Regions from separate parts of the Janibacter sp. UYMM211 genome, predicted to be linked through region 2. Evidence: riboswitches for the same ligand, from Rfam matches in the RefSeq annotation. Region 2 holds a riboswitch; the other holds the start of a gene.

Region 1 (14,959 bases), on a different contig from region 2:
TACGGTGGTCGCATCAACGCGAGGCTGGCCGACAGATCAGCCGACATCACCAGGAGGATGGATTGTTCAGCAACGCTGACGAGGTCCTGTCGTACATCAAGGACGAAGACATCAAGTTCGTCGACATCCGCTTCTGCGACCTGCCGGGCATCATGCAGCACTTCAACGTGCCGGCAGAGACTGTGGACGAGGACTTCTTCACCGAGGGGCAGATGTTCGACGGCAGCTCCATCCGGGGTTTCCAGGCGATCCACGAGTCCGACATGAAGCTCGTGCCCGACGTCAAGACCGCCTTCGTGGATCCCTTCCGCGAGGAGAAGACGCTGGTGATGAACTTCTCCATCGTCGACCCCTTCACCGGTGAGCCGTACTCGCGCGACCCGCGCAACATCGCCGCCAAGGCCGAGGCCTACCTGAAGTCGACCGGCATCGCCGACACCGCCTTCTTCGGCGCCGAGGCCGAGTTCTACGCCTTCGACGACGTGCGCTTCAAGACCGATGCGCAGAGCAGCTTCTACCACCTCGACTCGATCGAGGCCGCGTGGAACTCCGGTCGTGAGGAGGAGGGCGGCAACAAGGGGTACAAGACCCGCTTCAAGGGCGGCTACTTCCCCGTCCCGCCGGTCGACCACTTCGCCGACATCCGCGACAAGATGTGCGTCAACCTCGCCAAGGTCGGCATCGAGGTCGAGCGCAGCCACCACGAGGTCGGCACCGCGGGTCAGCAGGAGATCAACTACCGCTTCAACACGATGCTCCGTGCGGGCGACGACGTCATGAAGTTCAAGTACGTCATCAAGAACACCGCCTGGGACCTCGGCAAGACCGTGACCTTCATGCCGAAGCCGATCTTCGGCGACAACGGCTCGGGCATGCACACCCACCAGTCCCTGTGGAAGGACGGCGAGCCGCTCTTCTACGACGAGCAGGGCTACGGCGGCCTGTCCGACCTCGCCCGCTGGTACATCGGTGGTCTGCTCAAGCACGCCCCGGCGCTGCTCGCCTTCACCAACCCGACGGCGAACTCCTACCACCGCCTCGTGCCCGGCTTCGAGGCCCCGGTCAACCTCGTGTACTCCGCGCGCAACCGCTCGGCCTGCATCCGCATCCCGATCACGGGCAGCAACCCCAAGGCCAAGCGCGTCGAGTTCCGCGTGCCGGACCCGTCGAGCAACCCCTACCTGTGCTTCGCCGCGCAGCTCATGGCCGGCCTGGACGGGATCCGCAACCGGATCGAGCCGCCGGACCCGATCGACAAGGACCTCTACGAGCTCCCCCCGGAGGAGCACGAGGCCATCGAGCAGGTCCCGACGACCCTCCCCGGCGTCCTCGCCGCGCTCGAGGCGGACCACGAGTTCCTGCTCGAGGGCGACGTCTTCACCCAGGACCTCATCGAGACCTGGATCACCTGGAAGAAGGAGAACGAGGTCGCTCCGCTCCAGCTGCGTCCCCACCCGCACGAGTTCGAGATGTACTTCGACATCTGAGTCGAGCGTCTGAGCAGTGCTGACGAAGGCCCGGCCCCCGTTCAAGGGGCCGGGCCTTCGTCGTGCCCCCCGCCCCCCTTCGCCGCCCTTCTCCGCGCTCCGGCCCCTCCCCCTTCGCCGAGGTATGGCAATCGGTCGAGATCCAGACCATCTAACGACCGATCTCCATACCTCGCGAGAGGGGGTAGGGCCGGGGCGCTCGGGGCACACTGACTCCCATGGCGCGCTGGGTGCTCCACGTCGACCTCGACCAGTTCATCGCGGCGGTCGAGGTGCTGCGGCGCCCGGAGCTCACCGGGCTGCCGGTCGTCGTCGGCGGGCGAGGTGACCCGAGCGAGCGGGCCGTGGTCTCGACCGCGTCGTACGAGGCACGGGAGTTCGGCATCCGCTCGGGCATACCGCTGAAGATCGCCGTCCGCCGCTGCCCGCAGGCCGTCTTCCTCCCCGTCGACGCGCCCGCCTACGACGCCGCGTCTGCCGTCGTCATGGAGATCCTGCGCGACCAGCCGGGAGCGACGGTCCAGGTCCTCGGATGGGACGAGGCCTTCGTCGGGATCGAGACGAAGGGGGCGGACGTCGAGGAGGGCGAGGCAGAGGCGGTCGCCTATGCCCAGGCGATCCGCGCCGCCGTGCTCGAGGCCACCCAGCTGCACTGCTCGGTCGGCGTCGGCGACACGACGGTCCGCGCGAAGATCGCCACCGACCTCGGCAAACCGCGCGGCGTCTTCCTCCTCACCCGCAGCAACTGGTCGCAGGTCATGGGGGCCCGCCCCACGACCGCCCTGTGGGGCGTCGGCAGCCGGATCGGCTCTCGCCTGGCGACCCACGGCTACGAGACCGTCGACCAGCTCGCCGCAGCCGACGACGCGGTGCTCGCCGGCGAGTTCGGACCCCGGATGGGCCCGCACTACGGGCGGCTCGGTCGCGGCGAAGGACCTGACGTCGTCGACGACACCCCGTGGGTCCCCCGCGCCCACGGGCGCGAGACGACCTACCAGCACGACCTCACCGACCCCGCCGAGGTCGAGGCCGCCCTGCACACCCTCGCCGAGCACGTCGTCGAGGACATCCGCGCCGAGGGCCGGGCGTGCCAGCGCGTGCATCTTAAGGTGCGCTTCGCCCCCTTCTTCACGACGACGCGCATCCGCACCCTGCCCGAGGCGACGGACGACCCCTTCGTCATCGCCCGGACAGCGACCGAGCTCCTCCGCGCGCTCGACGACGACCGCCCCATCCGGCTCCTCGGCGTGCGAGCCGAGATGGTGCCGCCCGAGGGCGGCTACGAGAGGCCGCGGACGACCGGCCGGGGTGGCCCCGCCGCAGCGGAGCCGTCTGCCGAGGAATGAGCGACGCCCCGCCGCCGTTCTGGCCGCCATGACTGAGACGAGCGAGACGGGGGCCGGGCTGCAGCTCGGCATCGACACCTTCGGTGACGTGACGCAGGACGCGCAGGGGCGCACCGAGACCTACCCGGACGTGATCCGGCACGTCGTCGAGCAGGGCGTCCTCGCCGACCGGGTGGGGCTGCACTTCTTCGGCGTCGGCGAGCACCACCGGCCCGACTACGCCATCTCCGCCCCTGACGTCGTGCTCGCCGGTCTGGCCACCGCCACGCAGCGCATCCGTCTCGGCACCGCCGTCACCGTGCTCAGCTCGGACGACCCGATCCGCGTCTTCCAGCGCTTCGCCACCCTCGACGCCATCTCGAGCGGGCGGGCCGAGGTGATCCTCGGGCGTGGCTCCTTCACCGAGTCCTTCCCCCTCTTCGGTCACGACCTGCGCCAGTACGACGAGCTCTTCAGCGACAAGCTCGACCTCTTCACCCGGCTGCTCGAGGAGACCCCGGTGACCTGGCAGGGCTCGACCCGACCGCCGCTCGTCGACCAGGAGGTCTTCCCCCGCACCGCCGCCGGGCTCACGGCGTGGATCGCCGTCGGCGGCTCGCTGGAGTCGGTCGTGCGGGCCGCGCGCTACCGCCTGCCCCTGATGCTCGCCGTCATCGGCGGCGACGCCGAGCGCTTCGCCCCCTTCGTCCAGCTCTACCACCAGGCCAACGCCCAGCTCGGCAACCCGGCGCTGCCCGTCGGTCTGCACTCCCCCGGCCACGTCGCCGACACCGACGAGCAGGCGCGCGACGAGCTGCGCGAGCACTGGACGAAGAACCGCGACACGATCGGCGCCGAGCGCGGGTGGCCGCCCGCCCAGCCGGGAGACTTCGAGCGCGAGGTCGAGCACGGCGCCCTCTACGTCGGCTCCCCCGAGACGGTGGCCCAGAAGATCGCCCGGACGGTGCGCCTGCTCGGCGTCCAGCGCTTCGACCTCAAGTACTCGCACGGCCGCCTGCCGCACGAGCACATGATGCGCTCGATCGAGCTCCTCGGCACGAGCGTCGCTCCCCGCGTCCGTGAGCTGCTAACGCAGGAGAAGAGCGCCGGCGCCTGAGCCGAGACCCGGCTCTCCTCACCGCCCTCGTCTCAGCCGGCCCGGCCGATGACGAAGGCGGTGAGGAAGCCGAGCGTCGCGATGAGCCCTGCGTACATGTGCGTGCGCTCGAAGGCCTCGGGGATCATCGTGTCGGCGACCATCGTGAGGATCGCGCCGGCGGCGAGCGCCGTGATCGCGGCGACGACCTCGGGCGAGGCACCCTGGAGCAGCAGGCAGCCGAGCAGACCGGCCAGGCCGCTCGCGACGGCCACCCCGCCCCACACCCCGAAGACGTAGCGCGCCGAGCGCCCGCTGCGCTTCATGCCCGCCGCGCTCGACAGGCCCTCGGGCAGGTTGGAGATGAAGATCGCGGCGAGCACCGGCACCCCGACGCCTCCCCCGCCGAGCAGCGACAGGCCGAGGACGACCGACTCGGGGATGCCGTCGAGGAGCGCGCCGACGGCGATCGCCGACCCGCTGCCCTCCTGCTCGTCCTCGCCGGGCTGCTCGTCGCCCGCGCGCTTGCGGTGCCGCGCACCGCGCCGGGCGAGCGCGATGTTGGCCAGGAGGTAGAGGACGGCGCCGACGAGGAAGCCGATGACGGTGGGCACGAGGCCCCCGGTCGTCTCCGCCTCGTCGACGAGGTCGAAGGACAGCGCTGAGATGAGCACCCCGGCACCGAAGGCCATGACCGAGGCGACGACCCGGCGGGGGACGTCGACGAACCACGCGACGAGCGCGCCGACGACGAGCGCACCCCCGGCGACGAGACCCCACAGCCCGGCCTGCGCCCAGATCGGCATCACAGCACCGCGATGACAGCCCCGGCGGCGACCCCCGAGGCGACGGTGAGCCCGGCCACCGCGGCGGTCACCCGCCAGGTGAGCGCGCGACCGACCATGGCGAGCGAGGGCAGGCTGACCGAGGGCAGGAGCAGGAGCGCGAGCCCGAGGACCCACGGGCTGGCGCCGGCGGCGGCCAGGGCGAGGAGCACGGGGATCTCGCCGGCCGTCGGGATGACGACGAGCAGCGCGACGACGGCGAGCGCGACGAGCGCGAGCGGACCGGCGCCGAGGTCGAGGTCGGCCGGGGCGAGGTGGGCGCCCGCGCCGACGAGGGCCACGAGCAGCAGGTACTCGGGCACGAGCGTGATCGACAGCCGCCCGAGGCTGCGCGCGAAGCGGGTGACCGGACCACCAGGGCGGTCGTCCTCCCCCTTCGCCTCCTCGACCAGAGCCGAAGGGGGCGTGACCCGGCCGGGCATCAGACGACCGGCGAGGACCGCCGCGCCGACGACGAGGGCCAGCCCGACGAGCAGCCGAGCCGCGACCCACTGCCACGGGCCGACGAGCGCGAGGAAGACGAGGACGGCCGGGTTGAGCACCGGGTTGCCGAGCCAGTAGGCGACGACGGAGGGGGCGGGCACCCCGCTGCGGCGCAGGGAGACCGCGACCGGCGCGGCGCAGCAGGTGCACATCATGCTCGGCAGCGACAGCGCTCCGGCGAGCAGACCGCTCGACGTCGTCGAGCGCCGGGTGAGCAGACGCTGCACCCAGCGGCGGGGCACCAGCGCGTCGATCCCGGCGGCGAGGACGAGACCGACGAGCAGCGCCTTCCACACCGCCTGGGTGTAGGCGACGGTGAAGTCCCACGCGCCCGTCCACACCGACGGCGCGTCACGTGCGATGTCGAGGGGGCTGCTGCCCGACCACGCGCCCGTGCCGACGAGACCGTCGATCTTGTGCGCGTAGGGCCACCACTTCGCCCAGCTGAGGCCGATGGCGACGACGACGAGGACGACCGCGGTCGAGACGACCGCAGGTCGTGAGGGTCGCAGACCGCCGGGGCCTCCCAGGTCGAGGTCGGCGGGACCGGTGCTCATGCGCGTGCCTCTTCAGACGGTGGTGGGGGCCTGATCCAGCGTAGGCGTCGGTCGTGCAGCCACTGCACGCACGGGGTCTCCCACCCGTACCTCGCCCGTCGCGAGCGGCACGAGACGCACCCCGAACCACAGCGCTCCGTCCCACCGCCGACGGGCGGCGAGGGTGCGCAGCGGCTCCGCGCCGGTGCGCAGGGTGAGCGGGTCGACACCCGTGACGACGCACCGGTCGCACAGCGCGCTCACCCGGTGGTCCACGTCGCCGATGCGCACCCGCGACCAGCCGTCCTCGGCGAAGGGGGCGTCGCCGTCGACGACGACGTTGGGCCGGAAGCGCTCCATCACGAGGCGCTCGGCGCGTCGCTCGCCGCGCTCGTCGGCGGTCTCGTCGACCCACTCCTGCAGCCGCTCGAGCGAGCGCTGGGTCGTGAGCACGAGCGGGGAGGACCAGGCCAGGCTCAGCGAGTCCTGCGGCTGCCCGCCCCGCTCTGCGGGGATGCCCCGGTCGGCCGGGTCGGGCTGCCACACGAGGCGAAGGGGGCGCCCCACCCGTCGGGTGAGCCAGGCGTCGACCTCGGGGTCGGCCGGGACGGCGTGCGCGCCGACCGCGCCGCCGATCGGCCGGGCCGTGTCGCCGTGGGGTGGGTGGACCCGGCGGCTCTGCTCGGCATGACGCACGAGGACGCCGCCGCCGGCGAGGTGCTCGGAGCTGAGCGCGAGGAGGCGGGGGTCCATGAGGGCGGTGACCTTGTGGCCGCTCTCGTCGACGAGCCCCCACCGTCGGTCCCCCGCCAGCCCCCACGGCTCGACGACGGCCGAGGTCACGGCCTGCCCGGCGAGGGACTTCACCGGGTAGAGACGGATGTCGGTCACGCGCATGGCGACATCATCGCCTGGGCCCGGGTCGGTGGTCTCGAGGCTCGGGCCCAGGGGCCCTCGCACCTCGACCAGCTAGCGCCCGTGAGGTGCGAGGAGCGGCGGGTCACCAGCGGCCGACGCGACCGCCTCCGCCGGCGGCCCAGCACGTGCCGCGCTCGCAGTCGAGGGTGTGCCAGGCGGTGGGGTCGACGAGACGCCAGGTGCGGCCGCCGTCGTCGCTCGCGCTGGTGCCCCCGATGCCCCCGCCCTCACCGACGACGATGAGGCGGTGGCGCGAGAGCCACTCGACGTCCTCGCCGAGGTGGGGCAGGTCGCCCGCCGTGCGCCACGTGCGCCCGTCACGGGTCGCCGAGCCCGCCCGCGAGCCGTCCGCCGGGTCGGAGAAGTCGCCGCCGACTGCGACGCCCTGCCGCGGGGTGCGCAGCGCGAGGGCGAAGACCCCCGCGGCCTCGCCGGCGGGGATGCCGGAGCTGCTCGCCCGCCACGTCGTGCCGAGGTCGTCGGAGCGGAAGACCCGGGAGCGCTCTCCACCGGACCCGAAGACGGCGGTGCGTCCCGACATCGTCAGGCAGTCGCCGCTGGCGGCGAAGTTCGCCTCGCCGGTCGAGTCCGGCATCCCCCGTGACGGCAGCACCCGCCAGCTCGCCCCGCCGTCCGTCGTGCGGATGATCCGGAAGCGCCCGTCGACCGGGTCGCTCACCCCGAGACCGACCCGCCCGCCCGGCGCGAAGGCGATGCAGTTGTAGAAGGCGGCCTCCTCGCGGTTGCGGAAGGTCTCGCGCCAGGTCCGCCCGCCGTCGGTCGTGCGGTAGATGCGCGACGCCTCGCCGGGGCCGATGGCGAGCACCGACGCGGTCCGCGCGTCGCGCGCCTCGACGTCGCGGAAGGCCAGCCCATCCGACCCCGGAGGGCGCACGTCCTGCCAGGTCCGGCCGGCGTCGGTGGTCCGGTAGACCGAGCCGGCTCCCCCGGCGCTGACGCTCCCGCCGGTGACCCACGCGGTCCGCCCGTCGACCGCGTCGAGCCCGCGGAAGCTCTGGTCGGTGTCGACGACCTGGGTCTGCCACCCCTTCGGACCCGGCGGCGAAGGGGGACCGCCCGGCGACGCGTTCGCCGCGGTCGTGACCCCGAGGGCCAGGGCGAGGGCGGACGCAGCGGCGGCGAGGTGGCGCATGCGCCGACCTTCCTCCTGCGGGGCAGACCTGTCCACCGGAGGGCGGCGGTGCCGGCGGCGGGTCAGGCCACGTCGTGCGGCAGCAGCTCGGCGCCCGGCTCGTCGCTCTCGGCGATGGGCTCCTGACCGTCGCGTCGGAGCACGTGCGCGCCGATGAGCGAGATGCCGACGCCGTCCGGGTCGTCCCGTCGGGCGAGGTGGAGGTTGGCGCAGTAGCCGTGGCGCACGACGAGCTTCGTCGCCGTCACCCAGCCGACCCCTTCGCGGATGATGAGCACGTGACGTCCGGCAGGGATGTCGTACGTCACCGAGCTCTCTCCGTCGAAGCGGCCGAGCTCGACGTCGCCGAGCATGATCTGCGCCCCGCGCAGGTGCTCCGGGTCGATGTCACCGGTCGAGATCCGGATGGCTGCGTCGCTCACCTGCATCACCACACCTTTCGTCGTGTCCCTCGATCATCCTCCGCCGGTGTCAGCAGCGGTAGTGGACGCGCCCGACCTCAGAAGTCGAAGCCACCGCCGAAGTCCCCGCCACCGAAGTCGCCACCGCCGAAGTCGCCGCCCCCACCGCTGGCGTCGTACCCGGCGTCCGCGAAGCCTGCGTCGCCACCGGCATCACCGCCGGCGTCCCCACCGGCGTCACCGGACCCGCCGTCGTCGGGCAGGGCGCCCTCGCCGCCACCCTCGGACCCCAGGCCCTCGCCGCTGTCGCCGGCCTCCTGCGCCTCGGGCGAGTCGCCGTAGCCGTCGAAGATCGCGCTGGCGATCATCGAGCCGACGACGACACCGGCCACGGTGCCGAGCATCGACCCCGCGAAGCCGCCGCCCATGACGCCCCCACGCCCGCCACGGCCCATGCCGCCGAGGCTCGACTGGAGGTAGCCGGGCTGGCGCATCTCGGCGCGCGTCGCGGCCCGCGCCATGTCACGCGGGTCGTCCGAGCGCGGCGCCTCGCCCTGCGGCAGGTCCTGCGAGAGCTGGGCGAGGACCTGCTGGCGCTGCTCCGGGGTGAGCTGCGCGAAGGCCTCGGCGTGCGTCTGCTCGATGGTCTCGGGCGGGGCCGTGCGCAGGAGGTAGCGGTAGCGGGCGAGCGCCTGCTCGTCGCTCACCTGCTGTCCCTGGGCCGGCTGGCCGGGCGCGTACCCCGGAGCGGGCTGGCCGTACCCCTGCTGGCCGTACCCCTGCTGCTCGTACCCCTGCTGCCCGAAGCCTCCCGACGCCTGCTGGTGCTGCTGCGTCTGGTCGGACCGTCCGAAGAGCTTGTCGAGGAAACCCATGGTGACTCCCGTCATCGCGTGGCGGTCGGACCGGGTCGGTCGACGACCGCCTCGTCAGTCAACCACGCGGCCACAGCGCCCAGTGGTGATGCACAGGGCCCGCTGCGTGACCGACGGAGAGCTCGTCGGCGTGGGTGAGCGCGCCGGTCAACCAGTCCTTCGCCTGTGCCACGGTCTCGGCCCACGCGTCCCCCCGCGGCCGCAGCGCGGCGATCGCCGACGACAGCGTGCACCCGGTGCCATGGGTGTGACGTGTCGGGACCCGTCGGGCCGACAGCTCGTGCACCCCGGTGCCGTCGACGAGCAGGTCGACCGACTCATCCCCGGCGACGTGCCCGCCCTTGAGCAGCACCCGGGCCGCCCCGAGGTCGAGCAGCGCCTGCGCGTGCCGGTGCATCTCGTCGAGGTCGTGCGCCGCAGCGTGCGGGGTGAGACCGAGCAGGACGGCCGCCTCGGCGGTGTTGGGCGTGACGAGGTCGACGACGGGCAGCAGGGCCCGCACGCCCTCGACGGCGTCCTCGTCCAGCAGCCGCGAGCCGGCCGTGGACACCATCACCGGGTCGAGCACGACCTCGCCCAGCCTGCCCCTGCGCACCAGCTCGCCCACCACGGCGACGACCTCGGCCGAGCCGAGCATCCCGATCTTCGTCGCCGCGAGCTCGACGTCGTCGACGAGGGTCTCGACCTGCTCGCGCACGAAGCCTGCCGGTACGTGGTGGACCCCGGTCACCCCCTTCGTGCTCTGCGCCGTGAGCGAGGTGAGGACGGCGCAGCCGTACGCCCCGAGCGCGCCGAAGGTCTTGAGGTCGGCCTGGACCCCGGCGCCGCCGGACGGGTCCGACCCGGCGATCGTCAGGACGTTGGGCACGCTCATGCCGCACCCCCGTCGACGACGGCGCGCAGCCGTGCGGCGGCTGCCCCTGGGTCGTCGGCGGCGCAGACGGCGCTGACGACGGCGACGCCGTCGACCCCCGTGGCCATGACCTCGGCCGCCCGGTCGACGTCGATCCCTCCGATGGCCACGCTCGGCAGCCGGCTCGCGGCGGCGAGCGCGCGCAGGCCCTCGAGCCCGACCGCCGGGTCGTGGTCGGGCTTGGTCGGGGTCGCCCACACGGGGCCGAGACCGAGGTAGTCGAGGGTGCCGGGCGGCAGCGTCGCGGCCCGCTCCACCTCCTCGACCCGCGCGCACGACAGCCCGAGCGACGCATGCGGTCCGACCACCCGGCGTGCCTCGACCGCGTCGAGGTCGCCCTGGCCGATGTGGGCGCCGTCGGCGCCGATCTCGGCGACGAGGTGGGCGCGGTCGTTGATGATGAGGGGCACGCCCGCCGGCCGGGTGACGGTGAGCACGAGCCGGCCCATGGCCACGACCTCGTCGTCACCGGCGTCGGGGTCACGCAGCTGGACCACGCTCGCTCCCCCGTCGATCGCCGCGCTCACCGTGGTGAGGAGCCCGTGGCGCTGCGTCATCACCGAGTCGGTGACGAGGTAGAGGCCGAGGTCGAGCACCGGGCGGGTCAGCACAGCCCCACCCGCTCCTCGAGCTGGTCGGGCGTGAGGGCCGCGAGCTCGTCGAGCAGCCCGACGGCGAAAGAGCCCGGCCCGCGCGCGGTCTGCGCCGCGGTGTCGGCGGCGAGGGTGAGCGCGGCCGTGGCGGTCGCTGCGGCGACGAGCGGGTCAGGTGTCGCCGCGCAGCACGCCGCGACGAGGGCGCCGAGCGCGCACCCGACACCGGTGACCCGTGTCATCAGCGGGTCGCCGTGAGCGAGCCGCACCATGCGCTCGCCGTCGGTGAGGTGGTCGACCGCGCCGCTCACGGCGACGACGCAGCGGTGCCTGCGGGCGATCGTGCCCGCGCCGTCCTGGACGGCCTGGGACGCGGTGTCGTCGGTGGCGTCGACACCCCGGCCGCCGCTGCCGCCGCCGAGCGCGAGGACCTCCGAGGCGTTGCCCCGGATGACGGCGGGCGAGCCGAGCGCGAGCAGCTCGTGCGCCAGCCCCGTGCGCCAGGTGAGCCCGCCGACGGCGACGGGGTCGAGGACCCATGGGGTCCCGGACGACAGGGCGGCGGACACCCCTTCGCGTGCGCCCGCGGCCGTGTCGTCGTACGGGGTCCCGAGGTTGACGAGGACCGCCCCGGCGACGGCGGCGAGCTGGCCCGCCTCGTGCGGGTTGTCGACCATGGCCGGCGACGCTCCCGCGGCGAGCAGGACGTTGGCGGTGAAGGGTGCGACGACGATGTTGGTCAGGCACTGGGTCAGCGGTGACTCCGCGCGCAGGCGCGACCAGCAGTCGGCGAGGTCGTGCGCGCTCGGCGCGGTGGTGGGCAGGGCGACGCTCATGGGTGACGTCCCTTCGCTAGTACGAGCTAGATCAGGTTCCACGGGTGTGCTCTCAGCCACCCGAAGGCGGCACCCCGCGTCAGCGACGACCATAGCGAAGGGGGCGGCACCGCCGGGCGGGACGGCTCTGCCGGGCTGCGGGTCGGCGCGGTCCGCACGATGATGGGTGCGTCGACCCGACCGACCACGCCTGGAGGCACCGATGACGCACCCTCTCGACCGGACCCGGAGCGCGCCCTCGGCGCTCGCGGCCGGCAGCGCCGTGGCTCCGATCGTCGTCGGGGGCCTGCTTCTCGTCCTCGCCTGCGGGTGGTGGGCCTATGCCCAGGTCGCCGTCGACGAGATGACTACGACCGCCTCGCAGCTCGTCGTCCCCGGGATCCTCGCTCTCGCCGGGGTCGCAGGTCTCGTCTACGGGCTGCTCGTCCTCGCCGCGAAGGTGCAGGAGAGCCACGCCCTGCTGCTGGAGGCGGCGCGGGCGAGAGAGGCGAAGGCCGACCGCGCCGAGGCGTAGGGGCGGTGGTCTCGAGGCTCGGGCGCAGAGCGCCCGTCGCACCTCGACCATCGAAGGGGTGGTGGTCTCGACCGGCGAAGGGCCGCGGCCTACGGCTCGAGGCCGACCATCGCGGCGGACTCGTCCCAGAGGCGGGCGGCCACCCCTTCGTCCGAGGCCACCCGGGAGGTGCGGGAGACGCGACGGCCGTCGAAGTACTGGCCCACCGGCCAGTCGGTGCCCGGCTCGCCCTCGGCGAGCCAGACGAGCTGGTCGGCGCCCTTCGCCGGAGAGGTCATGAGGACCTTCGACAGGGGCGTGCGGTAGAGGGCCCGCATGACGACCGAGGACTCGCTGGCGAAGTTCGTCCCGACGATGCCGGGGTGGAAGGCCGCGGCGGAGATGCCGTCACCGCCGTGCCGTCGCTGCAGCTCGCGGGTGAAGAGGATGTTGGCCAGCTTGGCGTTGCCGTAGGCGCGGCGTTCGGAGTACCCGCGCTCGAGCTGCAGGTCGTCGGGGTCGTAGCGCGCCATGACCCGCGACGCCAGGCTCGAGGTCTGCACGACGCTCGCCCGGCTCGCGGTGAAGGTCGGCAGGAGCAGCCGCGTCAGCAGGTAGCCCGCGAGGTGGTTGACCTGGAAGGTCGCCTCGAAGCCGTCCTCGGTCAGCCGCCGGCTGCCGAGGACTCCACCGGCGTTGTTCGCGAGGACGTCGATCCGCGGGTACTGCGCGCCGAGCGCGTCGGCGAGCGCCCGCACCTCGGTGAGGCGGGCGAAGTCGGCGACGAAGGGGGTGCCCCCCACCTCTGCGGCGACCGCCTCGGTCTTCTCCCGCGAGCGCCCGACGACGGCGACCTCGTGGCCGTGCTCGGCGAGCTCGCGCGCGGCGGCGGCGCCGATGCCGTCGCTGGCACCGGTGATGACGACGGTCTTGCGGTCCATCCAGGTCTCCTCGAGGTGGGGTGCCACCAGTGTGCGGGAGAGTCGCTGGGCGGGGACCCGCGGCCGCGGCCCAGCTCAGGCCGGGTCGTCGGGCATCTGAAGGTGCACCAGCTCCAGCGCGTCGCTCGTCAGCCGCGCCGTGGTCTCCAGCAGCTCGCGGAGCGACGTCGAGCGCAGCAGCGTCAGCTGGTCGAGGGAACCCACCGGCGAGAGCCAGGCCAGCTGCCAGCCCCGGGCGACGGGGTCGTCGGCCAGCTCGACGTCGGCCGGCCAGACCTGCGACCTGTACTCGCTCATCACCGCCAGGGCCCTCCTGACGACGCGCTCGGTGTCGGCGAGCCTCTCGTCGTCCTCGCCGGACCACGAGAGGTCCGGCAGGCGACGCACCTCGGCCCGCGGGTACGGGTCATCGGGCAGCCACCGCTCGACCGCGACACGCTCGTGCCCCCGCGCCAGCAGCACGAGCCGGCCGTCGGGCAGCCGGCCCATCTGCTCGACGCTCGCCACGCAGCCGACCGTGAACCGCCGGTCTCCCCCGCCGACCTCGGAGCCTCGCTCGATGAGCACCGCGCCGAAGCGCCCGTCGCTGCCGGAGACGTCTCGCAGCATCGCCACGTAGCGAGGCTCGAAGACCTGCAGCGGCAGCGGCTGCCCGGGCAGCAGGGCCGTCCCCAGCGGGAACATCGGCAGCACGTCCATCGGACCAACGTCGCACCCCGGGCCGTGCGATGTCACCCCCTTCGCCGACACCGCCGCCGACATCCCCCTGGTCAACTGGCGCTACACCGGCGAATGGCTCGACACCACCAATGCCACCACCGGCAACTACAAGATCGGCCTGCGCTACTACGACCCCGGCATGCACCGCTGGACCCAGACCGATCCGGTAGAGCGCGTCACTAACCCAGCCCAGCCCGCCGAGACCCAGCCCTACACCTACGTCGGGTGCAACCCCACCAATCAGACCGACCCCACCGGCGCTTTCGACCTCGGAGGATTCAGTGATGCTGTCGGGCTAGTGGGCGCCTGCGGAACGGGAGGCGTTCTCGGCGCCGACGTCGGCTTCTACGTCGGCGCCGTGACCCCAGTCGGCCCGGTGGGCGGCGCGGTCATCGGTGGGCTCGGGGGTTGCGCTGCTAACGTTTTCCTGGGAGGAATTACCGGCGTTTCAATCGGTGAGGGAGGTATTGCATGAGGTCAGCGGCGCTTCCCGGCCTGGCTGTTATTGTCGGTATATTGATCTTCGCTGTTCCTTCAATGCTCGAGGAAGGCGCTACTAGATCAATACTTCAGATTGGACTGGCAGTCGCAGCGTTGGCGGTTCTAGTTCTGACCATTCGCAGCTTGGGACGTCGAGACCCGAACAACCCACGGTAAGCAGAATTACTACATTGAAATGTAGTCCTAGGCCAGTCATTCTATTATTCCTGAGGGAGTAGGAAAATTCTGTGAATACACCTCAGCCTGAAAATTCTCCCACGCCACCTAACAAGTGGGAGAACGTCGATCAGTTCGGTGATGACTTCCGACTCGCCCGCGGCAAGAAAATCATCATCGTGTCCGGATTAACTACCGCAATCAGTCTGGTCCTCCTCTTCGTAGGGGATGCCACGCTTCGCACATTCGGTGGGGTTGGCTTGGCTCTTAGTTTGCTAGCACTGATCCCGGTGATCTTCTCTACCCGTAGCGCCCGGAAAAGAGTTAGAGAGGGCCGCGGCCTGCGCCCCGGAGATCCTTACCGAGCCGCCGGCGTGAGCGCTGATGACAGGAAGACCAGGTAAGCCCGTCGGGTGCTCAGCAGAGTCATAAGCTAAGCGCCTAAATGCAGCCTGGTCGACCTCAATGCGTCAAGCACGTCCGGGTGGAACGACGCTTCCGTGGCCGTCATCGTGCGAGTGACGCGTTCCCACATCAACGGTCGCGAAGTCGGGAAGGTGGCCCGAGGCGAGACGGTGGAGTTCGAGATCCCGCGAACGCGTCGCCGACAACGGGTGCCCCCTGGGTGTCGTGGTCTCGAGGCTCCGGCCCTGAGGGCCCTCGCACCTCCACCACCGACGGGGTCGC
Region 2 (14,959 bases):
CCGGTCCGGGTCAAGCAGCCGGCCGTCGCCCGCGCGCGGGACGACTCGCGGTGGGGCCGACTGCCCAGGCGCACCCAGCAGCTCGCGGTCGCCTCGGTCGTGCTCGGGCTCGTCATCGCCCTGCTCACCGGCTGGGTCATCGCCATGGTCATCCTGCCGGCCCTCGTCCTCGGGCTGCCCTGGCTGCTCGGGTCGGGCGACGCCGACCAACGCATCGAGCGGCTCGAGGCGATGGAGGAGTGGACCCGCTCGCTCGCCGGCGTCCTCACCGTCGGCGTCGGTCTCGAGCAGGCCATCATCGCGACCCTGCGCAGCGCGCCCAAGGCCATCCAGCCGGAGGTCCGCCTGCTCGCCGCCCGGCTGCGCGCCCGCTGGCCCACGGGCGACGCGCTGCGCGCCTTCGCCGACGACCTCGACGACTCCACCGGCGACCTCCTCGCCGCCAACCTCCTGCTCGGCGCCCAGCGTCGCGGTGCGGGCCTGGCCAGCGTCCTCGAGTCGGTGGCGATGTCGGTCGCCGAGGACGTGCGGGCCCGCCGGATGATCGAGGCCGACCGCGCCAAGCCCCGCGCGACGGCCCGCTGGGTCACGATCATCACGATGGTCGTCCTCGGCGTCCTCTTCCTCACCAACGAGTACGTCGAGCCGTACAAGAGCGGGGTCGGGCAGATCGCCCTGGGCTTCCTCCTCAGCCTGTACGTCGCCGCCCTCGTGTGGATGAAGCAGATGGCCAAGGGCAAGGAGCTGCCCCGCTTCATCGGCACGGCCGTGGCCGAGGAGGCCGACGCATGACCACCGGCGACCTGCCCCTCATGCTCCTCGCCGGCGCCCTCGTCGGGCTCGGGCTGTCGATGCTGCTGTGGCGCGTTCGACCCGCCCAGGTCGACCTCTCCTCCGCGCTGGACCGGCTCTCGCCGGAGCGCTCGCTCGCCGAGGAGGACCGCACGCAGCGCGCGGGCACGGACGCCGATGCGAAGGACACGCTCGGCCGCTGGGCCATGCGCACGCTGCCGCTCGACGCGCTCGGCGCGGTGCCGACCAAGGAGCTGGCCCTCCTGCGCATCCCCGTGCACCGCTTCTTCGGCGAGAAGGTGCTCTTCGCCGTCGTCGGGCTGGTCATCCCCTTCGCGCTGATGATCCTCTTCTCCGCCGTCGGGCTCGCCGTCCCGGTCTTCTTCGCGATCATGGGAGCGCTGCTCCTGGGCAGCCTGATGTTCTTCCTGCCCGACTACAACGTGCGCGACGACGCCGCGAAGGCGCGCAAGGAGTTCGGCCGCGCGCTCGCCTCCTACATCGACCTGGTCGCGCTGGAGCGCAACGCCGGGTCCGGCCCGCGGCAGGCGATGGAGATCGCAGCGGGCATCGGCGACGCGTGGGTCTTCCGCCGCATCGGCGAGGAGCTGGCCCGCTCGCGCTGGTCCGGCCAGCCCCCGTGGGACGCGCTGCGCAAGCTCTCCGACGACCTCGGGCTGCCCGAGCTCGCCGACCTCGCCGACATCATGCGGCTCTCCGGCGAGGAGGGTGCCCAGGTCTACACGACGCTGCGCGCCCGCAGCCAGAGCATGCGCACCGCCGAGCTGAACTCCGCTCTCGCAGAGGCGAACGCGACCGGCGAGCGGCTCTCGATCCCGATGTCCACCCTCGGCCTGATCTTCATGGCCATCCTCGTCACCCCCGCGCTGCTGCGGATCGTGGGGTCGTGATGAGACCACCGACGACGGGGACTCTTCCCCGTTCCACCGCGGGGTCGCACCCCGTTACCCTCGTTATGCCGGGGGTTCGGTCTGTCGCCCTCGCATGCCCTCGAACCTCAGAGCAGGAGCAGCCATGATCGCGCTGATCACCACCCTCCAGATCCTCGGCCTGCGGGCCACGGACCACACCGCCGACCAGGTCGGCGTCCTGCGCCGGGCCAGGGAGGACCGCGGCTCGGTGACCATCGAGCAGGTCCTGTGGGCGGTCGCGGCCATCGCCATCGCCACCCTCGTCGTCGTCGCCGTGCGCGGCTTCGTGACCGACAAGGCCAACGAGATCAAGTGACGCGCGGGCAGGGGGGGCGCGCCCGCCGGGCGCGCGAGCGAGGGTCGGTCTCCATCGAGATGGTGATCCTCTTCCCCCTTGCCCTCACGCTGCTCTTCGTCACCGTCCAGGGCGCGATCTACTACCACGCCCGCGGGGTGGCCATGGCCTCCGCGCAGGAGGGTGCCCGCGACGCGGCGGCGAAGGGGTCGAGCGACAGCCTCGGCCAGGAGGCGGCGATGTCCTTCGCCGGGCGAGCCGGCGGCGACGGCATCCTCGGCTCGCCCGAGGTGAGCGTCGAGCGCACCGACGACGCGGTGACGGTGACCGTCACGGGCACGACCCTGTCGGTCATCCCCGGCTGGGACCCGAAGGTCACCCAGTCCTCGACCCGCCCGCTCGAGGACTTCTCGGCCCCCCGCAACCCGGTCAACCCCGACGGGGTCGGCGAAGGGGGACCCGAGGACCCAGCGGAGCCGCTGCCGATCGGCGGTGCGGGCCCGTGACCCGGCGTGCACGGGTGCGCGACGAGCGGGGGTCGACCTCGATCGAGCTCGTCATCCTCGGCCCGGCCTTCGTGCTGCTCCTCGCGATGCTCATCATCGGCGGACGGGTCGCCATCGCCAAGCAGGCGATCGGCAACGCCGCCTCCGAGGCGGCACGCTCGGCCACGCTCAGCCGCGGCGAGGACGCCGCGACGGCCAACGCGCAGCGCGCCGCCGACGAGTACCTCGCCGAGCAGGACCTCCAGTGCCGCGGGACCCCTGCCGTGACGGTCGACCTCGCGGCCTTCCGCACCGACCCCGGCACCCCGGCCGAGGTCGCCGTGACCGTCAGCTGCCAGGTCGACATCTCCGGGGTCGAGATCCCGGGCCTGGGCGACGTGACGCTCGAGGGCTCGGCGACGAGCCCGCTCGACGTCTACCGGGAGCGCTGAGCCGTGGTCCGTCCCCCCCTTCGCCGGTCCTTCCGAGACGACCGCGGGTCGCTCTCGGCCTACTTCATCAGCGCGACCCTGGCCGTCATCCCGCTCCTCGGGCTCGTCGTCGACGGCGGCGGTCAGGTCCGGGCGACACAGCGGGCCGATCTCGTCGCCGACGAGGCGGCGCGTGCGGCCGGCCAGCAGCTCGAGGCCGGCGACGCGATCCAGGGGGACCGCGTCGTGCTCGACAACCGCTCGACCCAGGCCGCGCGCGACTACGTCGTCGCGCAGGGTCTCGAGGTCGACTCGGTCGTCCTCGAGCCGGGTGGTCGCGAGATCACCGTGCGGACCCGCGCGACCTACGAGCCGGTCTTCCTCGGCGCCATCGGCCTCGGCCCGTGGACCGTCGAGGGCGAGTCGACCGCCACCCTGGCCCAGACCGATCTCGACGGCGAGGAGTACCGGCGATGAGACGTCTGCGGGGTCTGCTCGCGCTCGTCGGGATCCTCGCGATCCTCGGCGGCGTCCCGTGGCTGCTGCTCGCGATCGGGGCGAGCCCCGTGCCGTCGTCGACCCCGCAGGTCGGCGAGATCTGGGACGCCGTGCGCCAGCCCGCCGATGGCGCCGTCTTCCGCACGATCTTCACCTACGCAGCCTGGCTGGCCTGGCTCTTCTTCGCGCTGTGCATCGTCGTCGAGGTCGTCGCCCGGCTCGCCGGCGCGCAGGCGCCCGACCTGCCGGGCCTGTCCCTGCCGCAGGGCATGGCCCGCAGCCTCGTCGCGACGGCCGCCCTGCTCTTCATCGCCGCTCCGGCCGTGACGAGCGTGGCCGGCAGCGCGAGCGCGTCCCCGGGCGGCGGTGCGGCGAGCGCCGCCACGGCCAGCGCGACGGCGAGCGTCGTCGCCGACCAGGCGGGCGGGGCGGCGGCGGTCGCGAGCACGACCGCCGAGGTCGGCGGCGGTGCGTCCGACGACGCCGCGAGCTCCGTCGAGGCCGGACCAGAGGTCGCCACCCGCACGCACACGGTCGCGCAGGGCGAGACGCTGTGGTCGATCGCCGAGCAGCACCTCGGCGACGGCGCCCGGTACGACGAGATCCTCGAGCTCAACCCCGGCATCTCCTCGCACTGGATCACCCCCGGCGCCGAGCTCCAGGTCCCCGACGAGACGCCCGCGCCCTCCGCCGACGACGCCGGTCACGAGGTGACCGTCCAGCCCGGCGACACCCTGTGGGAGATCGCCGAGGACGAGCTCGGAGACGGCTCGCGGTACGACGAGATCGCCCAGGCCTCCTCGGACCTCGAGCAGCCCGGTGGCGAGCGGCTCACCGACCCCGACCTCATCAAGCCCGGCTGGCAGCTCTCCGTCCCCGGCGGCACGGGGTCCGACGGCACAGGGTCCGGCGGCGCCGACTCTGACAGCACCGCGTCCGACGCCGGGACCGCGTCCCCCGGTGCGGCCGGGTCGGCCGAGACCGCGCCGTCCACGACGGCGCCGTCCTCCCCCACGACCGACGACGACCCGGCCGCTGACGTGCCGGATGACCTGGGCGCCGAGACCGCCGCCGATGCCCGGTCCGCGGTCACCGCGGGCGACGCCGCGACGACCGTCGGGCAGACCGCGGCTGCCACCCCGGCGACCGGCGAGTCCTCCGAGACCGCCGACCCGGTGCTCGTCGCCGACCCCGACGACGGCTGGGCCGGCACGGCCATCGGCATCGGCGGGCTCACCGCCGTCGGCCTGCTCGGGCTGCTCGGCGCGGCCCGCCGACGGGGCCTGCGAGCCGGCCGCCGGACGAGCGAGACGACGCCGCTCGAGGGCGCCCTGCGCCTGGCAGCGGAGGGCCACTCTCGCGACACGGTCGACCTCGCGCTGCGCGATCTCGCCCGGGCGGCCGCCGCCCAGGACGTCGCGCTGCCTGGCCTGCAGTCGGTGCGGCTGACCCGCCACCACGTCGACGTGCAGCTCGACAGCCCGTTCGTGCTCCCCGCGCCGTGGACGTCGACCGCCGACCCCCGGGTCTGGACCCTGGCGGCGGAGCGCGCCCGTGGGCTCGACGCCCTCGCCCTGGCCCAGGTGCCCCCGCCGTACCCGGCGCTCGTCTCCCTCGGGACCGACGCCGAGGACGCCCACGTGCTCGTCGACCTCGCGCACGCGCAGACCCTCGCCGTCGTCGGCGAGCAGCGCACGACCCGCGCGGTCGTCGCCGCCCTCGCCCTCGACCTCGCCGGCAGCGCGTGGGCCGACCGGACGACGATCACCGTCGTCGGCGGCGACCCCGCGCTCGTCGACGCCATCGGTTCTCCCCGCCTGCGGTACGTGCCCGACGCGACCGGCTACTTCGTCGCCGCGGGCGTCACCGCCGAGACGACGGCGCGCGAGGTCGTGCTCGTGAGCGGCGAGCCGAGCGCGGCCGACCGCGACCGGCTCGTGCGGGCGGCAGCCAGCTCGCCGCGCATCGCCCTCGTGCACACGAGCGAGACCCCCGTCGACGGTCTGTGGTCGCTGTCGGTGGGCGCCGACCCCGACGCCGCGGTCCTCGCCCCCAGCCAGCTGCAGCTGCGCGCCCAGCGTGCCGACGACGCCTTGGTCGCCGCCGTCGTCGAGCTCTTCCAGCTCGCCGTGCAGTCCGACGACTACTGGGCGCCGGCGCAGGAGCCGACGCTGGCCACCGTCGGCGCGGCCGCGGCCGCGATGGGCTCGCCCGGCGTCGTCCTCGACGACGACGGCCGGGTCGTCGTCAGCAGCGAGGACGACCAGCCCACCCGACGCCACGTCGACGAGATCACGGCGGCGCGACGGGTCCCCCTTCGCTGGAACACCCCGGTCGTCGCGACCTCCGGGCGCGCTGCCGACGAGGACACCGCTGCCCTCGTCGAGACGGTGCGGCGGGCGACCGACAGCTCGTGGACCGCGACGGCGAGCACTCCCCGCTGGCTGAGCAACCAGGTGACGCCGACCCCCGGGGTGCCGCTGCCGCCGGTCGTCGCCTTCCCGCTGCGCGACGCCGACCTCGCCGCGCAGGTGGCCGGGCCCGTCCTGCGCCTCCTCGGCCCCGTCGACATCGACCACGGGCCCGAGGTGCGCGAGGTGCACCGCGCGCGGCTCACCGAGCTGGCGGCCTACCTCCACCTGCACCCCGGCGCGAGCGACGCCGAGCTCGACGACGCGATGTGGCCCAACCGCAGCGGGCACGACCACGCCCGCGCCCGGCTCGGCGCCCTCGCCGCGCTCGGCGACTGGATCGGCGAGCTCGCGCCGCAGCGCGGTGCCCACGACCTCACCGGGGCACCGGAGTCGGGCCGGGCCGCTGCTGCCGCGCTGCCGTCCGACTGGGACATCTGGCAGCGCCTGCTGCCCGGCCAGACCGGCTCGGCCCAGACCACCCATCTCGAGCAGGCCCTCGGCCTCGTGCGAGGGCGCCCCTTCGTCGGGTCGCGATCGCGCCACTACCTCTGGGCGGCACCCCTACGCGCGACGATGATCGAGGCCATCTGCGAGGCCGCGGCTGAGCTCGCCAGACGCCGCCTGCTCGAGGGCCGGGTGAGCGCCGCCTACGACGCGACCGTCGTCGGCCTCACCGTCGAGCCGCATGCCGAGCCGCTGTGGCGCCTGCAGGTCCTCGCCGCCCACGAGCTCGACGACGAGCTGCTCGAGGGGGCCGTCGCCGGTCTGCGCGAGCTCGGCGGCACCGACGACGCCGAGCTCGACACCGGGTCGCGCCGGCTGCTCGAGCAGGTCGACCAGCTCGAGCGCACCCATGCCGTGCGAGGCGTCGGATGACCTCATCGAAGGAGCACCGCCCCATGCCCCGTAGCCACCCGCGTCGACGCCGTCGAACCGCGCGTCTGCTGTCGGTCCTGTCTGCGACAGCTCTCCTGCTGGTCACCGCCCTCGCGGTCGCGCCGAGCAGCCAGGCAGAGATCTGCAGCAAGCTCGGCCTGGAGGCCAAGTGCCGGCTCGTCCTCGGGGAACCCGGAGGCGATGGCGGCAAGGGCGGCGGCAAGAAGCGCCCCCTCTGCCACCGGGGCGCCCCGGCGTACAACCCCATCGGCTGCTTCAGCTCGGTTGGCCCGTGGAGCAACGAGCGTCAGTGCTACCTCGGCGAGAACAACGACGAGCTCGACTACTCCCGCCCGGAGTGGGAGGGCCACACGACGGGACGTCTCTACGACTGCGTCAACAGCGAGGGCCTCACCATCGGGACGTACTGGTACGAGAACCCGCCGCAGATCGAGGGGTGGAACGCTCGCAGCACGGCCCAGACGGTGCTCGGCCTGAGGTTCATCGCCTTTCCTCTCGGGCTGGCCCCCAGTGCCCGGCGTTACGCCGAGGGCAGCGCCGGCGTCGTCGGCATGCCGGTGTGGATGTGGGCCGCCGGCCAGTACCTCTACACCTACGCCGACCCGCCCGTCACGGTGCGCGAGCCCGGCACCCCCTACTACGTCACCGCCGGGACCTCGCACACGACGTGGGACATGGGCGACGGCACGACCGTGCGCTGCAAGAAGGGCACCGAGTACTTCCCGTCCTTCAAGCTGCGCGACTCCCCGACGTGCGGGCACCGGTACAAGGAGCCCGGGTACTACCGGGTGACGATCCGCACCTATTGGAAGATCGAGTGGGTCGATGCCAACGGCTACGACGAAGAGGAGCTGGAGTTCGAGCGGTCCGCCGTCATCCGCGTCCTCGAGTCGCAGACGGTCAACGCGGCATGAGGACGTCACGTCCGCTCGCGCTCGTCGCCGCGGCCGGTCTCGTCGTGCTCGCCGGCTGCGCGCAGGAGCCCACCCCGCTCGTCGTGCGAACCGGCGGGGTGGACCGCGCCCCGGTCGAGGAGATCTCGCCCGAGGACGACGCCCGACAGCGGGCGAAGGGGGTCGTCACGGGCTACTTCGCGAGCGCCGACGGCATCTTCGACAACCCGTCTGCCGACCCCGGCGGCGCCACCCTCGAGGCGGTCGCCGAGGGCTCAGCGAAGACCGTCGCGTCGACCCGGGCGAACCGGCTGATCCTGGCCGAGCGGGCGCAGACCGGCCGCACCGAGATCACCGACCTCACGGTCACCTCTCTCGACCTCACCTTCGACGACTCGAAGAAGATCACCGTGTGGCCCACGGTGCGTCTGTCCGGGTGCATCGACCGCTCCGCGCTCAAGACCGTCGACGCCTCGGGCTCACCGGTGAAGGACCCCGCCCTGCGCAGCGTCCGCGCGACCTTCTCGGTGCGCAACACCTCCTGGCCCTCCCGCGACGGATGGCGGCTGTCATGGTTCAAGGAGAGCAAGACCCCCTGCTGATCCCCCTTCGCACTTTCCCGCCCAGGGCGGGAAGGTTCGACCTCGGGCAAGAACATTTCCTTCCCGAAGTCGCATGTTCCCGCCCTGGGCGGGAAAGCTGAGGCGGCCGGTCAGGGCGAAGGGGGGACGAGGCGGCCGTCGGCCATCCGCACGACGTCGTCGGCGACGACCTCGGCCTCGGCATGGTCGTGGGTGACGAGCACGCCCGTCGTGCCGGTCTCGACGAGCACCTCGCGCAGGTCGGCGGCGAGGCGCTCGCGCAGCTCGCGGTCGAGCGCGGACAGCGGCTCGTCGAGCAGGAGCAGCCGGGGGCGGGCGCCGAGCGCGCGGGCCAGCGCCACGCGCTGCTGCTGCCCGCCGCTGAGGGTCAGCGGGTCGTCGTCACCGCGCCCCGACAGACCTACCAGCTCGAGCAGCCGGTCGACCTCACGGGTGAGCTCGGCGCCACGCAGACCCTGCAGCCGCAGGCCGTACCCGACGTTGCGTGCCACCGACAGGTGCCCGAAGAGCTGCCCGTCCTGGAACATCATCGCGAAGCCGCGCCGGTGCGTCGGCGTCGTCGCGAGGTCCGCCCCGTCCCAGCGCACCTGCCCGGCGGCCAGCGGCTCGAGCCCGGCGACGGCGCGCAGCAGGGTCGACTTGCCACAGCCCGAGGGCCCGAGCACGGCGAGGACCTGCCCGGTCGGCAGGTGCAGGTTCACGTCGTCGACGGCGGTCAGCGCGCCGAAGCGCACGGTGACGCCGTCGAGGGCGAGGCCGGGTCCCCCGTCGCTCATCAGAAGGCCCCCACGGAGGACAGCCGCAGCCGCTCGACGAGGCCCATGACGGCGACGGTGACCGCGGCGAGGAGGACGGCGGCGGCCATCGCGCCGCCCTGCGCCTCCGCGCCGGGCCGCCCCATGAGCGTGTAGACGAGCACGGGCAGGGTCGGCTCGTCGGGCCGGGCGAGGAAGGCGGTCGCGCCGAACTCGCCGAGCGAGACCGCGAGCGCGAAGCCGACGGCCGCGAGCAGCGGGCGCCACAGCACGGGCAGCTCGACCGTCGCCCAGGCGCGAAGGGGGCCCGCCCCGAGCGTCGCCGCGGCCTCGCCCTGACGGCGGTCGACGTCCCGCAGCACCGGGGCGATGGTGCGCACGACGAGGGGCAGGGCGACCATCGCCTGCGCGACGGGCACGAGCAGCGGCGTCGAGCGCAGGTCGAGCGGCGGGCGGTCGAGGGTGATGAGGAAGCCGAAGCCGATGGTCACCGCGGAGACGCCGAGCGGCAGCATGAAGGTCGCGTCGAGGGTGGCGAGGACCGAGCGACCCCGCCGCGAGCGCGGACGTCGCGTCACGGCGAGGGCGACGAGCAGGCCGAGCACGAGCGCGAGGAGCGCGGCGTCGACGGCGATCCGCCACGACGTGCCGAGCGCGTGCCAGGCCGAGGCCCCGGTGCCGGGCACCTCGCTCGTCAGCTGGGCGTAGTTCGCGAGCGTCCACGTCGACCCCCGGCGCAGCGAGCGCACGACGCCGCCGACGAGCGGCGCGAGGACGAGGAGCACGGCGACGGCGGCGACGACGAGAGCAGGCAGGTGGCGGCGGGCGACCGGCACGCGCGGGACGCTCGCGCGGGAGCGACGACGCACCCCCCGCGCGCGGCTGCGCGTGCGCTCGGAGAGCACGAGCAGGGTGACGACGACGACGAGCTGCAGCACGCTGAGCACCGCCGCGCCCTGCAGGTCGAGCAGCGAGGTCGTCAGCAGGTAGATCTCGGTCTCGACCGTCGCGTAGCGCAGCCCGCCGAGGGTGAGCACGACGCCGAAGGCCGTGGAGCAGAAGAGGAAGACGACGCTCGCCGCCGAGACGACGGCGGGGCGAAGGGCGGGCATCGTCACCGTGCGCAGGACGTGCCCGGGCGAGGCGCCGAGGGCGGCAGCGGCCTGGGCGGTGCGCGGGTCGAGCCCGTCCCACGCGGCGCCGACCGTGCGCACGACGACGGCGACGTTGAAGAAGACCATCGCGAGCAGGATCGCCACCCAGGACCCGTCGAGGCCGAGGACGCCGAGCGGGCCGGACGAGGCGAGCAGCCCGCGCCACAGCACGCCCACGACGACCGTCGGCATGACGAAGGGCATGACGACGAGCGCACGCAGCAGTCCCGCGCCGGGGACCCGCAGCCGGTGCAGGACGTAGGCCGTCGGCACACCGAGCGCGAGCGTCACCGCTGTCGCGAGCGTCGAGATGCCGGCGGTGAAGGCGAGCACCCGGGCCGTGCGAGACCGGCCGAGGACGTCACCGACGCCGGAGAGGTCGAGCGCCCCGTCGGTGACGAAGCCGCGCCCGAGCATGCCGAGCAGCGGCAGCACGAAGAAGACCGCGAGGAAGGCCAGCGGCAGCAGCGCGAGCAGTGCCGCGGCCGCAGCCGGTGACCCCGCGCGTCTCAGGAGGTGAGGTCCGTCCACTCGCGCACCCACGTCGAGCGCTTCTCCTCGATCGTCGCGGGCTCGACCTCGAAGGGCTCGGGCGCGACCTTCGCCCACCGGGCCCAGTCGCGCGGGAGCTCGACCTCGCCCGAGACCGGGTACATGTACATCGACTCGGGGATGCCGGACTGCACCTGCGGGTCGACCATGAGGTCGACGAGCGCCTGGGCACCGCCCGGCTGCTCGGTGCCGGCGACGACGCCGACGTACTCGACCTGGCGGAAGCACGTGTCGAGCAGGGCCGAGGTCGTCGGCTCGGTCCCGCCCTCGGGCACGGTGAAGGGCGGCGAGCTCGCGTAGGACAGGACGACCGGGCGGTCGCCCTTGCCCTCGCCGGCGGTGAAGTCGACGCCGTAGGCGTCGGACCAGCCGGAGGTGACCTTCGCGCCGTTGTCCATGAGGTCGCGCCAGTAGTCCTGCCAGCCGTCCTCCCCCTTCGCCGCGACGGTCGCGAGGAGGAAGGCGAGACCGGGGCTCGAGCTCGACGCACCCGGCGTGACGAAGAGGTCGCGGTACGCGGGGTCGGTGAGGTCGTCGAGGGTCTTCGGCGGGTCCATCTTCTTCGCGGCGAACCACGCGTCGTCGACGTTGACGCACACGTCGCCGAAGTCGACGGGGGTGAGCACGTCGGCGCCCTCGCCCTCGAGCGCGTACTGGTCGGCGCCCGGGGGCAGCTGCGGCGAGTACGGCGCGAGGACCCCCTCGCTCACCGCTCGCCCGGCGAAGGTGTTGTCGATGCCGAAGACGACATCGGCGACGGGACTGCCCTTGGTGAGCACGAGGCGGTTCGTCACCTGGCCGGCATCACCGGCCGTGACGACCTCCACCGTGCAGCCGGTCTCCTCCTCGAAGTCTGCCGTGACCTCCTCGGGCAGCGAGAAGCTCTCGTGCGCGAGGACGGTGAGGGTGCTGCCGGGCTCGCACGACCTCGAGGCCGCGGTGGTGCTGCTGCCGGAGCCGGCCGACGATCTCTCGCCGCCGCTCCCGCTGTCGGTGCCGGAGCTCAGCGAGCACGCGGCGAGGCTCAGCCCGGTCGCGGCGAGCGCGAGCAGGCGGACGGGACGGGTGGATCGGGTCATCTTCGTGACTCCCTACGCCGGTGCGAACCGGATCAGGTCGGAGGGTCTGCGGCTACCCGCACTCTCAGCGCTGCTCAGCGCTCCCCTGTCGTACGGGCCGAGGATAGCCCAGGCTGTGGCAGAGTGCCGAAAGCAGGCACGACTGCCCAGGTCGGGCGGTCGTGAGCAACGCACGTCGAGGTGAGGAAGTCATGGGCAACGCACTCTGGAAGGTCCTGGGCACCGGTCTGGCCATCGCCGCGGGCACGATCGCCAACAAGGTCGTCACCGCCGCCTGGAAGAAGGCCGGCCGCGACGTCGACATCGACCCGCGCAACCCCGAGAGCCCCGTCGGCGAGGCGCTCGTCTACGCCGCCCTCGCCGGTCTGGCCATGGGCCTGGCCCGCACGATGGCCACCCGCAAGGCTGCGCAGCTCTACCAGCGCTCCGCCGGTCACCTGCCCAAGGACATGCAGCAGGGCGGCGCCTGAGCGATCCGCGTCGGAGCCCCGTCCGTAGGGTGGGGCCCATGATGCGTGCGATCGAGATCACTGAGCCCGGAGAGCCCGACGTCCTGCAGGTCACGGAGGTCGAGCGCCCCGTCGCCGGTCCCGGCCAGGTCGTCATCGACGTGGCCGCGGCCGGGGTCAACCGGGCCGACCTCTTCCAGCGCAAGGGCGCCTACCCGCCGCCCCCCGGAGCCTCCCCGCTGCCCGGTCTCGAGGTGAGCGGCACCGTCGCGGAGATCGGCGAAGGGGTCGAGGGCCTCGCCGTCGGCGACGAGGTCTGCGCGCTGCTCGACGGGGGCGGCTACGCCGAGGCGGTGGCCGTCGCGGCCACCCAGGTCCTCCCGGTGCCCGCGGGCGTCTCGCTCGTCGACGCGGCCGGTCTGCCCGAGGTCGTCTGCACCGTGTGGAGCAACGTCTTCATGACCGCCGTCCTCCAGCCCGGCGAGACCCTGCTCATCCACGGGGGCTCCTCCGGCATCGGGACGACGGCGATCCAGCTCGCGAAGGCCGCCGGCGCCCGCGTCGCCGTCACCGCCGGCTCGCAGGCCAAGCTCGACGCCTGCCGCGAGCTCGGTGCCGACATCCTCATCAGCTACAAGGACGAGGACTTCGTCGAGCGGCTCAAGGAGGAGACCGACGGCCACGGCGCCGACGTCCTCCTCGACAACATCGGCGCGAAGTACCTCGCCCGCAACATCGACGCTCTTGCGACGAACGGCCGTCTCGTCAACATCGGCCTCATGGGCGGCGCGAAGGCCGAGCTCGACCTCCGGTCGCTCGTGAAGAAGCGGGCCGCGGTCATCGCGACCTCGCTGCGCGCCCGGCCCGCCGCGGAGAAGGCGGCCATCGTCGCCGCGGTCCGCGAGCACGTGTGGCCCCTCATCGAGGACGGCGTCTTCCGCCCGGTCATCCAGGGCACCCACCCGCTCGAGCGTGCCGCCGACGCGCACCGCGAGCTCGAGGAGAGCCAGCACATCGGCAAGGTCCTCCTCGTGCCCTGAGCCCCGGCTCGTCGCGCCCCCGCGGCGCCTCCCCTCTCCCCCTTCGCCCTCGCCGGGCGGAGGGGGAGAGCCGTGCCCGGCCCCATCGGGCCTGCGCCGCGCCGACCGGGCGACGCGCTTGCCGCCGGGTGCATACCGGGTATATCTTCGCCGGACCGGCGATGCATACCGAGTATTCGCCCTGGTGATGCGAGGTCGTCATGTCCGTCCGGCTCGGTCTGCTGGCACTGCTCGACGAGCAGCCCATGTACGGCGCGCAGCTGCGCGCGGAGTTCGAGGCCCGCACCGGCGGCACGTGGCCGCTCAACATCGGGCAGGTCTACACGACCCTCGCCCGGCTCGAGCGCGACGGTCTCGTCGAGCAGGCCGACGCCCCCGACGAGGAGGGGCGGATCACCTACCGCCTCACCCAGGAGGGTCGCACCGACGTCCTGCGCTGGTGGGGCACGCCCGTCGTCCGCGACAGCAGCCCCCGCGACGAGCTCGTCATCAAGCTCGCCCTCGCGGTGACCGCGCCCGGCGTCGACGTGCCGACCCTCGTGCAGACCCAGCGCACGGCGAGCCTGCGCCACCTGCGCGACCTCACCCGTCTCAAGCAGAGCGCGCTCGACCAGCACGAGTCGGGTCCGACGAGCGGTGGCCGGCACGACCTCGCCTGGCTCCTCGTCGTCGAGAACCTCATCTTCACCGCGGAGTCGGAGGTGCGCTGGCTCGACCACGTCGAGTCGCGCCTCGCCCGCGAGCGGGTCCGACCGCGTGGCCCGGTGGCCACGCCGCCGCCCGACGGCGGCGCGAGCAGCACGGCCCCCGCGTCCGCGGCGGCCTCGGCACGAGCAGGGGAGCAGCGATGACGACGACGGCGCAGGTCAGGGACACCCGCACCGACTCGAAGGGGGCGATCCTCCAGCTGAGCGGGGTGACCCGCACGCACGGCGAGGGAGACACCGCGGTGAGCGCGCTGCGCGGGGTGGACCTCGCGATCCGGCCCGGCGAGCTCGTCGCCGTCATGGGCCCGAGCGGGTCGGGCAAGTCGACCCTGCTCAACCTCGCCGGCGGCCTCGACCGGGCGACGAGCGGCCAGGTGATCATCGAGGGCCACGACGTCGCCCAGCTGCGACCGCGCCAGCTCGCCGAGCTGCGCCGTCGCCGCGTCGGCTTCGTCTTCCAGGACTACAACCTCATCCCCTCGCTCACGGCGGGCGAGAACGTCGCGCTCCCCCTCGAGCTCGACGGGGTGGGGGTGCGCGCCGGTCGCCGTGCCGCCCGCGAGGCCCTGGGGATGCTCGACCTGCAGGAGCTCACCGACCGCTACCCCGACCAGATGTCGGGCGGTCAGCAGCAGCGGGTGGCCATCGCCCGCGCCCTCGTCGGCGGCCGTCGCCTCGTCCTCGCCGACGAGCCGACGGGCGCGCTCGACAGCGAGACCGGCGAGGAGGTCCTGCGCATCCTGCGTCGCCGGTGCGACGAGGGCGTCGCGGGGCTGCTCGTCACGCACGAGGCCCGCCATGCCGCGTGGGCCGACCGCGTCGTCTTCCTGCGCGACGGCCGCGTCGTCGACACGACGGGCGACCCCGGCCGGGTCGAGGACCTGCTCCCCGGAGACGCGTCATGAGCACCCTGACCCGTCCCGACCGCGACACGCTGCCCGAGCGCGGCAGCGTCGGCGAGCGCCCCACGGGGACCTTCGTCTC

Evidence for each region. Region 2 has a riboswitch for thiamine pyrophosphate ahead of ABIB53_RS15175 (thiamine ABC transporter substrate-binding protein). Riboswitches for the same ligand answer to the same signal wherever they lie in the genome.
Region 1: linked by a shared signal. The riboswitch ahead of thiM (hydroxyethylthiazole kinase) and the one ahead of ABIB53_RS15175 (thiamine ABC transporter substrate-binding protein) in region 2 are both predicted to bind thiamine pyrophosphate.

What each region holds. Positions count from the first base shown of each region.
Region 1 covers NZ_JBEPOY010000001.1:161,444-176,402, forward strand. The annotation lists gene glnA (type I glutamate--ammonia ligase) at 63-1,487, shown strand; gene ABIB53_RS00795 (DNA polymerase IV) at 1,706-2,833, shown strand; gene ABIB53_RS00800 (LLM class flavin-dependent oxidoreductase) at 2,862-3,929, shown strand; gene ABIB53_RS00805 (ZIP family metal transporter) at 3,962-4,714, opposite strand; gene ABIB53_RS00810 (permease) at 4,714-5,793, opposite strand; gene ABIB53_RS00815 (MOSC domain-containing protein) at 5,806-6,669, opposite strand; gene ABIB53_RS00820 (beta propeller repeat protein) at 6,773-7,843, opposite strand; gene ABIB53_RS00825 (hypothetical protein) at 7,906-8,265, opposite strand; gene ABIB53_RS00830 (hypothetical protein) at 8,343-9,119, opposite strand; gene thiD (bifunctional hydroxymethylpyrimidine kinase/phosphomethylpyrimidine kinase) at 9,178-9,993, opposite strand; gene thiE (thiamine phosphate synthase) at 9,990-10,643, opposite strand; gene thiM (hydroxyethylthiazole kinase) at 10,637-11,461, opposite strand; TPP riboswitch at 11,453-11,548, opposite strand; gene ABIB53_RS00850 (hypothetical protein) at 11,664-11,975, shown strand; gene ABIB53_RS00855 (SDR family NAD(P)-dependent oxidoreductase) at 12,065-12,895, opposite strand; gene ABIB53_RS00860 (LON peptidase substrate-binding domain-containing protein) at 12,971-13,594, opposite strand; gene ABIB53_RS00865 (RHS repeat-associated core domain-containing protein) at 13,593-14,090, shown strand.
Region 2 covers NZ_JBEPOY010000006.1:125,950-140,908, reverse strand. The annotation lists gene ABIB53_RS15230 (type II secretion system F family protein) at 1-792, shown strand, start outside; gene ABIB53_RS15225 (type II secretion system F family protein) at 789-1,703, shown strand; gene ABIB53_RS15220 (hypothetical protein) at 1,828-2,040, shown strand; gene ABIB53_RS15215 (TadE family protein) at 2,037-2,525, shown strand; gene ABIB53_RS15210 (TadE/TadG family type IV pilus assembly protein) at 2,522-2,956, shown strand; gene ABIB53_RS15205 (TadE/TadG family type IV pilus assembly protein) at 2,960-3,412, shown strand; gene ABIB53_RS15200 (LysM peptidoglycan-binding domain-containing protein) at 3,409-6,723, shown strand; gene ABIB53_RS15195 (PKD domain-containing protein) at 6,747-7,658, shown strand; gene ABIB53_RS15190 (hypothetical protein) at 7,655-8,239, shown strand; gene ABIB53_RS15185 (ABC transporter ATP-binding protein) at 8,350-9,015, opposite strand; gene ABIB53_RS15180 (ABC transporter permease) at 9,015-10,679, opposite strand; gene ABIB53_RS15175 (thiamine ABC transporter substrate-binding protein) at 10,658-11,779, opposite strand; TPP riboswitch at 11,772-11,876, opposite strand; gene ABIB53_RS15170 (DUF4235 domain-containing protein) at 11,971-12,249, shown strand; gene ABIB53_RS15165 (NAD(P)H-quinone oxidoreductase) at 12,291-13,268, shown strand; gene ABIB53_RS15160 (PadR family transcriptional regulator) at 13,469-14,119, shown strand; gene ABIB53_RS15155 (ABC transporter ATP-binding protein) at 14,116-14,880, shown strand; gene ABIB53_RS15150 (ABC transporter permease) at 14,877-14,959, shown strand, end outside.